2 regions of the Pseudohongiella acticola genome follow, and region 2 is predicted to be linked to the other one. Evidence: predicted binding sites of a transcription regulator. Region 2 holds the regulator's gene; the other holds the start of a gene.
What was found. The regulator FliA, encoded in region 2, starts transcription of late flagellar genes. The targets are predictions, from matches to a motif close to CTAAAGTTTNNNNNNNNNNNGCCGNTAA.

Region 1 (5,838 bases), on a different contig from region 2:
GCTGGCATCGGTGCAATGCCGCTGGCCATTGGTCAGGCGCCACAGCAGGAAGCTGTCAACGGTGCCAAATGCCAGTTCCCCAGCTTCGGCCGCCGCCCGTGCACCTTCCACATTGGACAGAATCCAGTTGATTTTACTGGCTGAAAAATAGGCATCGGGGAGCAGGCCGGTGCGCTCCTGAATGAGCTGGCCACGTCCTTCATTGATCAGTCTGGTTTTGATGGTCTGGCAGTACGCTGCTGTGCGTCTGTCCTGCCAGACGATGGCGCGATGAATCGCCTTGCCAGTCTTGCGGTTCCAGATGACGGTGGTTTCACGTTGGTTGGTGATGCCGATGGAGGCAATATCCCCGGCATCGAGCTGGCCGGCACTCAGGGCGTCACGGCAGCTTTGCAGACAGGTCTGCCAGATATCTTCCGGATCATGCTCGACCCAGCCATCATTAGGATAGTGTTGTTCAAAATCATATTGTGCAGAACTGACCGCTTTGCCTTCGCGCGAAAAGATGATGGCACGACTGCTGGTGGTGCCCTGATCAATTGCTAGCAGGTAGTGACTCATGTTCGCTGTCCCTCATTTTTTGGCATGGTACTATACCCTAAATTACAAATCCTGTTTTCCGAGGCTCGATTATGGTTGTTTCGTCGGTGGCTGATTCAGCTACATTACCGCGCAACGTTGATCTGTTGGTCGTGGGCGGTGGCATCAACGGCGCTGGCATCGCTGCTGATGCGGCCGGGCGCGGTCTGTCAGTGCTGTTGTGTGAGAAAAGTGATCTCGGCGGTGCCACGTCATCTGCCAGCACCAAACTTATCCATGGGGGGCTGCGCTATCTGGAGTACTACGAATTCAGACTGGTGCGGGAGTCGTTGGCAGAGCGGGAAACATTGTTGAGCTCGGCGCCACATATTGTCTGGCCATTGCGGTTTCGCCTGCCTCATCAACCCAATCAGCGGCCGGCATGGATGATCCGCGCCGGTCTGTTCCTGTACGACTACCTCGGCAAGCGAGTCACCCTGCCAGCGTCCAAAGCCATTCGTTTTGGCGACAACAGTCCCCTGGTGGCCGGGTTCAGTAAAGGTTTCGAGTATTCGGATTGCTGGGTAGACGATGCCCGGCTGGTTGTTCTTAATGCGATGCAGGCCCGGCGTCATGGCGCCGTGATCAGAACCCGAACGGCGTGCAACAGCCTGTCGGCAATAACTGATGCCGGTGGTCAGTCAGCCTGGCAGGCGACGTTGACTGAGACTGATACCGGTGTCCGGCACCAGGTGTCGGCGCGCTGCGTCGTCAACGCGGCCGGGCCGTGGGTCAGTCAGCTGGGTAAGAAACTGTTGCCGGAGGCGTCAACCGAACCCGTGCGATTGGTCAAAGGCTCCCACATTGTTGTGCCACGGGTCTACGACGGTGACGAGGCCTACATGCTTCAGCATAGCGATGGTCGGGTAATTTTTGTGATTCCCTACGAAAACGAGTTTTCGCTGATCGGAACCACCGAACAGGATTTTTCCGATGACCCCGCTGAAGCCAAAATTTCTCCCGAGGAAGTGACCTACCTGCTGGATATCGTCAATCAGTATTTCCGCAAAGGTCTGAGTGAAAAGGACGTCAAACATCACTTCTCGGGCGTCCGGCCTTTGATTGATGAGGAAGTGGAGAACGCCAGCAAGGTGTCGCGCGACTATACACTTGAGCTGGACATGGCGCCGGCCCCCCTGCTAACGGTATATGGCGGCAAGATCACCACCTATAGGCGGCTGGCAGAAGCGGTATTGCACAAACTGTCGTCAGTGTTTCCCGACATGGGTGATGACTGGACAGCAAATGCACAATTGCCGGGCGGTGAGTTCGACTCCCAAAAAAGTCTGTCGGCTGAGTTGTCGGCCGAATACCCCTGGCTCGAGCCGGCCCTGCGCGAACGCTGGGTCAGGCAATACGGGCGGCGAGTCAGCGAGATCCTGGCCGGGGCGGAAGACATGACGGCGCTGGGTGCCTGCATTGGCCCGGGCCTGTATGCCTGTGAAGTCGACTACTTATGTGCGCAGGAATGGGCCCGTAGCGTCGATGACATTTTGTGGCGACGCACCAAACTGGGTTTGTGGTTTGACGACGCAGCACGTGCCAACCTGGAGGTTTATCTGCAGGCGCACGCGACTCAGGGCTCGTAAATTATGCTCGACGATAACGTCAGCCTGCCGACCTGGCTCTACGTTCTGCTCTGGGCTGCTGCCGTGTACGCCGTTGTCGTCAGTGTGCTTTATCCCAGTGTACGCTGGTTTGTCCGGCGGCGTCTCAATCGCGCCGTTGAGCGGTTGAATACCAGTTTGAGTATCAAGATCAAACCCTTTCAGCAAACCAAGCGGCAGGAGCTGATTGACAGGCTTGTGTTTGATCCCCAGGTACTGGCGTTGATAGACAGCCAGGCACGTGAGACCAATGTGCCGCGGGAAGCTCTGCTGCTAGATGTTAAACGTTATGCCCGGGAAATTGTGCCATCGTTTAACGCGTACGTTTACTACCAGCTGGGTTACTGGTTCGCCAAAAAAATATCGCGATTCCTGTACCGGATTCGTGTTTCGGCTGTTGACCAGACTGTGCTTGAAACACTGGACAAGAATTCAACGGTCGTGTTTGTCATGAACCACCGCAGCAATATGGACTATATCCTGATCTGTTATCTGGCAGCGGAACAGGTAACGTTGTCTTACGCCGTTGGCGAGTGGGCGCGCGTATTTCCGCTCGAATCCATCATTCGGGCGATGGGTGCCTTTTTTGTGCGACGTGGCTCACAGAACCCACTGTACAGAAAAGTACTGGGGCGTTATGTGCAGCTGGCTACCGACTCGGGTGTGTGTCAGGCGGTGTTTCTGGAAGGTGGGCTGAGCCGTGATGGCAATGTGGCGCAACCCAAGATCGGGTTTCTGGACTACATGCTGCGTCACTACGATCATCGCAAACACCGGAACATCACGTTTATTCCAGTGGGTATCAATTACGACAGGGTTATTGAAGACAAGAACCTGATGCACTGGGATGACAAGAGTCGGCGTTTTACCAAGTGGCAGACATTCTCCAGGGTATTGCGTTTTCTGCGGGTCAATATATTCTCCGATTCGCGCAGTCGTTGGCAGCGCTACGGTTACGCTGGCGTTAATTTTGGTATACCGATTGATATGCGCAAATACTGTGAAAAACACAGGCTGCTATTTGCCGACTTGCCACAGCGTGATCGTATTCCGGCGGTGACTGCGCTCGCTGAGCACCTGATGCAGGCAGTGCGCTATGTGATCCCGGTGTTGCCGGTACCGGTGATCGCAACCGTATTCACCAGGCAAAACCACCAGGGCATGCGGTCGCTGGATATTGTGGCCGGTTGCGACGATATTATCGATGACATGATTGCAGCAGGTGCGGCGATCCGGGACGAACAGAAACCGCGACAGAAAACCATTGCAGCAGCGCTGGAAAACTTGCGTCATCGCCACATATTGCTGGAAGAAAATGATGTTTACCGGGTTAATCCGGAATTTGAGAAGCTGATCCATTATTATGCAAATTCGATAATACACTGGCGTTAGTTTTCGCCAGCTGTATTTTACCTGCTGTTATTCGCCTACTGTCAGTGCGATTCTTCCTGCGTTGCACTTTTTTGGTGCCTCCTGCGTCCGGTTCCGCTGGTTTCTGTTAATGCTGCCTGTCGCTGCTAAGGCTCTCTGCCGTATTGCCGATACATTTCCGGCAAGGAATGGGAGCTGGCACCTTGTTTGCTTTGTTGATAACAGGACTTTACAGAATAAGGACGAACCTTCATGGGTATATTGAAGCCGCTGCGCAAACGTAGTGCTGTGGATGAGGCACTTGATGCGCTGTCCACAGACCTGAATCTGACTGATTATCGAGGCATTGACAGTGCCGCCGGGCAGTCGCTGATCAGATTGCAAAAGAAGCTGCATCAGCGTATTCAGGGTGGCGTTGCAGCCGCAGTGGGCATTGCCGCTCAGGCGCCGGCCTTGTCTGCGATCGCGCATCAGACCATGCAGACGGGGTCGCAGTTGGCGCAATCTTCCGAAGCCATTGCCAGCAGTAGCGAACAGGTTACCACTGCAATCGAGTCGGAGCTGATTCCAGCCACCACCGATGTCGCCAGGTTGTCGGCTTCGGTCGCCAAGGCCGTGCGCAATTGCGAAACCGACAGTGAACAGGCTGAGAACAGCATCACCCAGGTCAGTACCACCGAGCAGCACCTGGCGCAGGTGATAACCAGTCTGCAGGGCCAGCTCGATGAAGTGGTGCGGGTTATTTCGTCGATCTCCAATATCTCTCGACAAACCAATCTACTGGCGTTGAATGCAGCGATCGAAGCAGCCCGCGCGGGCGAACATGGACGCGGGTTCGCCGTGGTCGCAGAAGAGGTCAGGTCGCTGGCCAACACCACCACCGATGCAGCAAGCCAGGTGGCGACGATCATCGAGTCATTCAAGACCGAAGTGTCCGGACTGGGGCGCGCAGGAGAGCAGATGCAGCTGGCGGTCAGCGAAGGCGCGAGCAGCGTCCGCCATATACGCAGTGAGCTCGGCGGCGTCCGTCAGGCAATGGACGACCTCGATCAGAAAGTACATGGCATTGCCGCCAGTACGGAACAGATGGGCATGGCGATGTCGACGGTTAACCGCGATGTGCACACCGTCTCCACCGTGGCGGCTGACATGCAACGCAAGGCAGCCGAGGTCGGTGAGCGCGGTCATGAGGTTCACCGTGAAAGTGACCGCTTACTTGAGAGTCTCGGCAGTTTCCGGCTTCAGGTGCACACTCAGGCCTGTGATGATATCAGCCGCCTGGCGCAGGAACGCGTTCTGCTGGATGGGGGCGTGTCGCAAGCAGAGAATCTCATGCATCAGGCACTGGGCAGGCATGCGCATTTTGAATTGATGTATCTGGTCGGTGCCGATGGCAAGCAGATCAGTGAGAACATCTTTGCGCCTGATCTCGCCGGGCGTGGATCAGACTCGGCAAAAGGTAAGGACTGGAACGGTCGCGACTGGTTTCGGGCGGTTGTGGCAAGCAAATGTGCTCACATCACTGACGTCTACCGTTCGGCGGCGACTGACGATTTCTGTTTTACGATCTCTGTGCCCATTGTTGACGACCGTGGGCGCATAGTGCGTGTGCTGGGCGCTGATGCTCGACTGTCAGCCTTGCTCAATTAGTCAGCATTGTAGCCAGACTTCACGCGCCCAGTGCCAGATGCTGGGCCAGGATTTTGACCCTTGCGGGTCTTTGCCCAGTTTGTTGCCATTCCAGAAACGGACCTCACCTTCGTTGTTGATGCAGTAATACGCGTCGCCGAGCTGACAGACCGGTAGCAGGTAGCGGGGCATGCCATCGTTCCATGCCTGTGCGGCAACGTCCGGCAGAAAGGTGTGTGATCTCGGATCAGTGACGGTAACCGGTTCCAGACTGCCGAAAACCACATCGCTGACTTCCAGCAGGTAGTCACGGAAATCGTCAGGCAATGACATCAACAGCTGTTCTTCTATTTCTACCAGCAGGTCTTCATCAGGCAAATCCAGCGGCACGGGGATTGTCTCGTTACGTTCACGCAACATGTCGACGACGTCTTCCATGGGTTTCAGGCTCCGGGTTTGCGCAGGCGCAGCAGAAACTGGTCCGTGCCGCGGTTAAGTAGAGGGTCAAAAATTGAGCGACGGGGATTGTCGTCGGGGTTGGCCAGCAGGTCACTTTCCGCTTCGACGATAAAACCCGCTCGCGTAATCACGTCAATTGCCTGGGCCTTCTGCATACGGTGCAGGCGGCGGTTATCGTTACCTTCAGTGCCGG
Region 2 (5,838 bases):
GTCAAGGGCACCTTGATTTCGATGCGCGTGCCTTCGCCTGGCTTGGAGTCGATAAACACGGAGCCATTCAGTTGTGTGATTTTGGTTTTCACCACGTCCATACCAACACCCCGGCCGGAGACATCCGAGACTTCGGTCTTGGTAGAAAAACCAGGTGCAAATATCAGATCAAAACACTCGCTGTTGCTGAGCCGGTCAGCGGCATCTTTGTCCATAATGCCTTTTTCCACGGCCTTGCCGCGCAACACATCGGGATCCATGCCATTACCATCATCACTGATGGTCAACAGGATATGATCACCTTCCTGTTCTGCCGCCAACAAAATTGTACCTTGTCGGGGTTTACCTCCCGCTGCTCGCTTGTCCGGCAATTCGATACCATGATCGACGGCGTTTCTGACCAGGTGGACCAACGGGTCGGCAAGCGCCTCTACCAGATTCTTGTCGAGGTCGGTGTCTTCGCCGTGCAGTTCCAGTGTAACTTCTTTTTTCAAACTACGCGCCAGGTCTCTTACCACCCGGGGGAAGCGACCAAACACCTTCTTGATTGGCTGCATACGGGTCTTCATGACCGAGCTTTGCAAGTCAGCCGTCACCAGGTCCAGGTTGGCAACCGCTTTCGACAACATTTCGTCCGCAGCTGTTGATCCGATTCGAACCAGCCGGTTTCGAACCAGAACCAGTTCGCCGACCATATTCATGATGTCATCCAGACGACGCGTATCAACGCGCACTGTGGTTTCAGCCGCAGGAGCCTGATCGGCCGCGGGCGTCTTGGTCTCGGGCTTTGTTGCCGGCTTGCTGCCTGTGGTGGGTACCGCTTTCAGAGTGGGCTTGGGTTGTGCTGCTGGCTGAACAGGTTCAGGTGTCGACGCGGGCTCCGGGGCGGTGTCGGAGGATTTTCCACCATGGAGTTGATCGAGCAGAGCTTCAAACTCGTCATCGGTGATTTCGTCGTTATTGGGGTTGCTGGCGTCGGCTGAGGGCGCTTTATCCGCTGAGGGTGCTTTATCCGCTGAGGGCTCTTTCTTGGCTGACGGCTCTTTCTGAGCTGAGGGCTCTTTATCCGCTGAGGGCTCTTTACCAGCCGCAGACGCATTCGGCGCTCCCTGCAACTGGTCGAGCAGTGCTTCGAACTCGTCGTCGCTAATTTCATCGCCGCCGGCACCCTGGTCCGGAGCTGTCGTCGATTCGCTGGCACGGTTTTCCGCTTCCGCTTCAAAGTCCGCCGAGTCCAGTGCTGCCAGTAACTGATCGAATTCCTCGTCAGTCATGTCATCACCGGCACTGGCTTCAGCGGAAAGCTTCGCATCCTGTGGCGCCGTCACCTGAGCAACAACTGACGCATCCGGGCTCGCTGCTGCAGGCTCAAGGTCATCACCATTTGCCAGCATTTGCAACGCTTCCAGCAATTCGTCGCTTGCCGGTTCCGGCGGCACCCGCTCTTTGATCTGGGCGAACATGTTGTTCACACAATCAAGCGCCTGCAACACAATATCCATCAATTCCGAGGTCACCTGGCGCTTACCATTACGCAGGTTATCAAACAGGTTCTCAGTGACGTGGCAACAGTCGACCATTGGCGTTAGCTGCAGGAAACCTGCGCCGCCTTTGACTGTGTGAAAGCCGCGGAAGATCGCGTTCAGCAGATCTTTGTCTTCCGGTTGTTTTTCCAGCTGCACAAGTTGCTCAGAGAGCTGTTCCAGAATTTCACCGGCCTCGACCAGGAAATCTTCCAGAATCTCTTCGTCATCAAAAAAACTCATGTTGCTGCTCTCCTGCGATTCACCATCATCAGCCTCTGGCTGTTGCGTGAGTCAAAATCCAAGACTGGATAACAAATCGTCGACATCATCCTGGCCTGAAACCACGTCCTGATTATTCTGCTGATTGATTTGCGGCCCTTCAGCACGAATGCGTTGACTCTCGTCCCGCTCAGCCTTCTGGTCACTGCTGGCCGGCTTGATACCGGCAACCTCTTCAACATTACTGGCAAGTTTGACCAGCCGAACCAGATTCTGTTCTACGTCACTGACCAGCTCGATTACCCGCTTGATTACCTGGCCACTAAGGTCCTGATAACCTTGCGCCATCAAAATATCGGTGAGTCGGGTATGTATTCCCTGTCCGTCGTCGCTGATACGCTGCAGAAGCTCACCAACACGCTCAAACAACGCTGCCGAAGCGTCTTTCTGTGTCGCGCCTTCAGCCTGGAAGGCAATCCAGTCTTTATGAAGGTCGGCACTGTCATCAACGAGCTTTTGCACCATGGGCGCAGCTTCGTCGACACGGTCCATGGTCTGATTGGCAGCATCTTCTGTCATGGCAATAACATAGTTCAATCGACTGCGAGCATCCGCCATTTCCGACAGCTCGTGTTTGACCTCAGCACTGCCATGCAAACCAATTTCCAGATGAAAATCCTTCAGGGCATTGTGCAAGGCCCGGGTCAGTCGGCCCACTTCAACATAAAGCGTTTCATCTCGAGCGTGGTTTATCTGATGGATATAATCGGCCACTGCCGCCATGTCGTCCCGTTGCAGCGCTTCCAACAGCTGCTGTTTTCGCTCAACCATGGCATCCATGAAGCTTTTAGCGCCGGCTGCAGCCAGCTCTGAAATTTCGGAATCCGACGGGACTTTGCCCGCTTTTGCCAATGTATTTTTCTTTGAATCTGACATTTGGCTTCCCTTAATTGTTGGCGTCGATGCGCTCAAAGATTTTCTCAATCTTTTCCTGCAGCGCCGCTGCCGTAAAAGGTTTCACCACATAGCCATTCACACCTGCCTGGGCCGCTGCGATAATCTGATCTCTCTTCGCCTCAGCCGTCACCATCAGTATAGGCAGGGTTTTCAGCTTTTCGCTGGCTCGGCAGGCCTTTAGCAAATCGATACCGGTCATGCCCGGCATGTTCCAGTCGGTGATAAGGAAATCAAACTGCCCGTTCTCCAGCATTGGCAACGCGGAGCTACCGTCATCTGCCTCAGCGGTATTGGTGAACCCCAGGTCCCGTAACAGATTCTTGATAATCCGACGCATTGTTGAGAAATCATCAACAATGAGTATTTTCATGTTCTTGTCCAAAACCGCCTCCACGTCGTGTGCTCAACCCGGGGATACACGCCACCGGCGAGGTATCTCCCTAGCAGGTTATCGCTTGAAAGTTAAAAAAATTTAGCACTAATAAGGAAATAAATTCAGATGGCGAGCATTATAGCTCAGCGCGAAGCGCTTGTGGTGTGGGATATCAGGTAGCTTAGCGCCATTCCTGAAGGCGCGCGCGCAGACGGAGTGCCGCCTGGCTGTGTATCTGGCTGATACGGGATTCGCTGACGCCCAGAACCTCACCAATCTCTTTCAGATTGAGTTCTTCATCGTAATAAAGTGCCAGTACGAGCTTTTCACGCTCTGGCAGGCCTTCAATCGCTTTCGCCAGATGCGCCCGAAAGTCCTCGTCCTGAATTTCATCTGCCGGGCCTGATATTTCGCCCGACGCAGCTTCAAGCGCGGAGTCGTCCCCGCCTTCTGTCAGATCATCAAAGCTGAACAGCCGGCTGCCGGAAGCATCCTGCAGGATCGAGTAGTAGGTTTCCAGGTCAATGCCCAATTCTTCGGCTACTTCGGTGTCTTTGGCGTCACTGCCAGTGCGCATCTCTACCGATTTGACGGCCGCTGCCACCTCGCGTGACTTGCGGTGCACTGAACGTGGGGCCCAGTCACCACGACGAATCTCATCCAGCATGGCGCCACGTATGCGAATGCCGGCATAGGTTTCAAAACTGGCACCCTTGGACATATCATACTTGCGGGCAGCTTCCAGCAGGCCAATCATGCCTGATTGAATCAGATCATCAAGTTGCACACTGGACGGCATTCGCATAAGCAAATGATGCGCAATACGTTTCACCAGAGGAGCATGCTGCGTAACCAGCTCATTCATGCTTCCGGATTGCACGTCCTGATAGACTGAGGCGCCTGTAGATCCTGTCATAAACAATCCCGTTGAGTCCTTATCAGGACATCCCCTGAACGAGTCGCTCGACAAAAAACTCCATCTGACCGGTCGCCTGCGTTCTCACCGGCCACTGACTGACCTCCTTTGCCAGTCGACGATAAGCGCCGGCAGCTTTACTGCCCGGATAGGAGTCCAGCGTCGGGCGCTGTCGCTGAACTGCCTTGCGAAGCGTTTCATCAAACGGTATATCACCCGCATAGCGCAGATTCACATCCAGAAACCGACCCGCAACGCCTGCAAATCGATTGAACATGTTGCGCCCCTCGCCTTCAGAGCGGGTCATATTGGCAACGATTCTGAAGTCCTGCAAATGGCAGTCCCGGTGTAATAATTTAATCAGGGCATAAGCGTCTGTCATTGACGACGGCTCATCACAGACAACGACTAGCACTTCCTGCGCAGCTCTGACAAAACTGACGACAGAGTCAGAGATACCTGCGGCCGTATCGATCACCAGGACATCCAGTTCGTCCGCCAGTTCACTGAACGCGTTAACTATACCAGCGTGTTGATTAGGGCCCATGGTGACCAGTGACTGCACACCAGAGGACGCCGGTATGACGTTAATTCCGTGTGACGGAACCATGATGTCACGCAGTGAACATTCGCCAGAAAGGACATCAGCAATGGTACGTTGGGCCTTGATACCCAATAGAATATCGACATTGGCCAGACCGAGATCAGCATCCATTAGAACGACGCGCTTGTCCAGCTGTGCCAGCGCCAGGCTGAGGTTTACTGAAATACTTGTTTTGCCTACGCCACCTTTACCACCGGTCACTGCAAGCACTTGAATGGGATGCATTCCCTGTTTTCTCCCCAACTGGTTACCGTCGGCCAGACCGTCAGCCCGTTAGTTCAGCCCTGCGACACGCAGTTCGGCTGGTGACTGACTGCCATATTCGGTCATTAGCCGCTCTTTCTCAACAGGCACGGCCGCTTGTCTTCTGCCCAGGGCAACAGCGCGTTTTACCAGCGCCGAAGCCTGTGCCAACGCAATATCATCGGGAATCGACTGTCCAAAGGTTTCATAAACCACGGGCAGATCGCGTTCGATGGTCAGCGCGAGCGCATCGCCAAGCACACATGCCTCATCCAGATGAGTGAGAATACACGCAGAAACATCTGCCGTCGAACAGGTTTTCCATGCAGCCCGTAAAACCTGGGCCTGGCTTGTCGCCGGCAGGACAACCCATTTTTGTACCTGTGGCTGATCACGCAGTAGTGTCAGTTGTCGTTGCTGCTCCGGATGATGAGACGGGAGGCCGGCAGTATCAACCAGAACCAGCTGTTTATGGCCCAGGCTTTCCAGCGTATCGTCCAGGGAATGCTGGTTGTCTACTATCCGCACACTCACGCCCAGGATTCGTCCCAGTGTCCGCAATTGTTCATGCGCCGCCAGGCGAAAACTGTCAGTGGTAACGAGCGCAACATCCTGCGGACCGTGTTGCAAAACATACCGGGTCGCCAGTTTAGCGATGGTCGTCGTCTTGCCGGCGCCGGTTGGCCCCAAAAAGGCAAACACACCGCCCTGCTCAATCGGATCATGACCTAACACTGGCAGCGCCTTGACCAGGCTTCCCAATACCTGTTTCCAGACTTGATCCAGCGTTTTCCCCGGTTTGATTGCAGTCAGCAACTGCCGGCTCAGAAAACCCGGCACACCCATCGCCGATAACCGTTCCCAGATCACCGCCTGCAGTGGCGACTGGCTGCTAAATTGCTCCCAGGCCAGCCCGTTGAGACGCTGCTGGAGCAATGTACGTATACTGTGCAGCTCGCTGCGCATGGCGCCCATCTCAGCCTTGCTGACCGAAGGTGGA

Region 1: a site for FliA is predicted at 3,704-3,731, ahead of PHACT_RS15530 (methyl-accepting chemotaxis protein). Genes of this name have one in related genera too.

What each region holds. Positions count from the first base shown of each region.
Region 1 covers NZ_MASR01000003.1:288,564-294,401, reverse strand. The annotation lists gene glpK (glycerol kinase GlpK) at 1-561, opposite strand, end outside; gene glpD (glycerol-3-phosphate dehydrogenase) at 633-2,168, shown strand; gene PHACT_RS15535 (1-acyl-sn-glycerol-3-phosphate acyltransferase) at 2,172-3,578, shown strand; gene PHACT_RS15530 (methyl-accepting chemotaxis protein) at 3,810-5,207, shown strand; gene PHACT_RS15525 (SMI1/KNR4 family protein) at 5,208-5,624, opposite strand; gene PHACT_RS15520 (class I SAM-dependent methyltransferase) at 5,630-5,838, opposite strand, start outside.
Region 2 covers NZ_MASR01000001.1:399,892-405,729, forward strand. The annotation lists gene PHACT_RS01805 (chemotaxis protein CheA) at 1-1,766, opposite strand, end outside; gene PHACT_RS01810 (protein phosphatase CheZ) at 1,818-2,681, opposite strand; gene PHACT_RS01815 (chemotaxis response regulator CheY) at 2,692-3,072, opposite strand; gene PHACT_RS01820 (RNA polymerase sigma factor FliA) at 3,257-3,991, opposite strand; gene PHACT_RS01825 (MinD/ParA family protein) at 4,014-4,820, opposite strand; gene flhF (flagellar biosynthesis protein FlhF) at 4,869-5,838, opposite strand, start outside.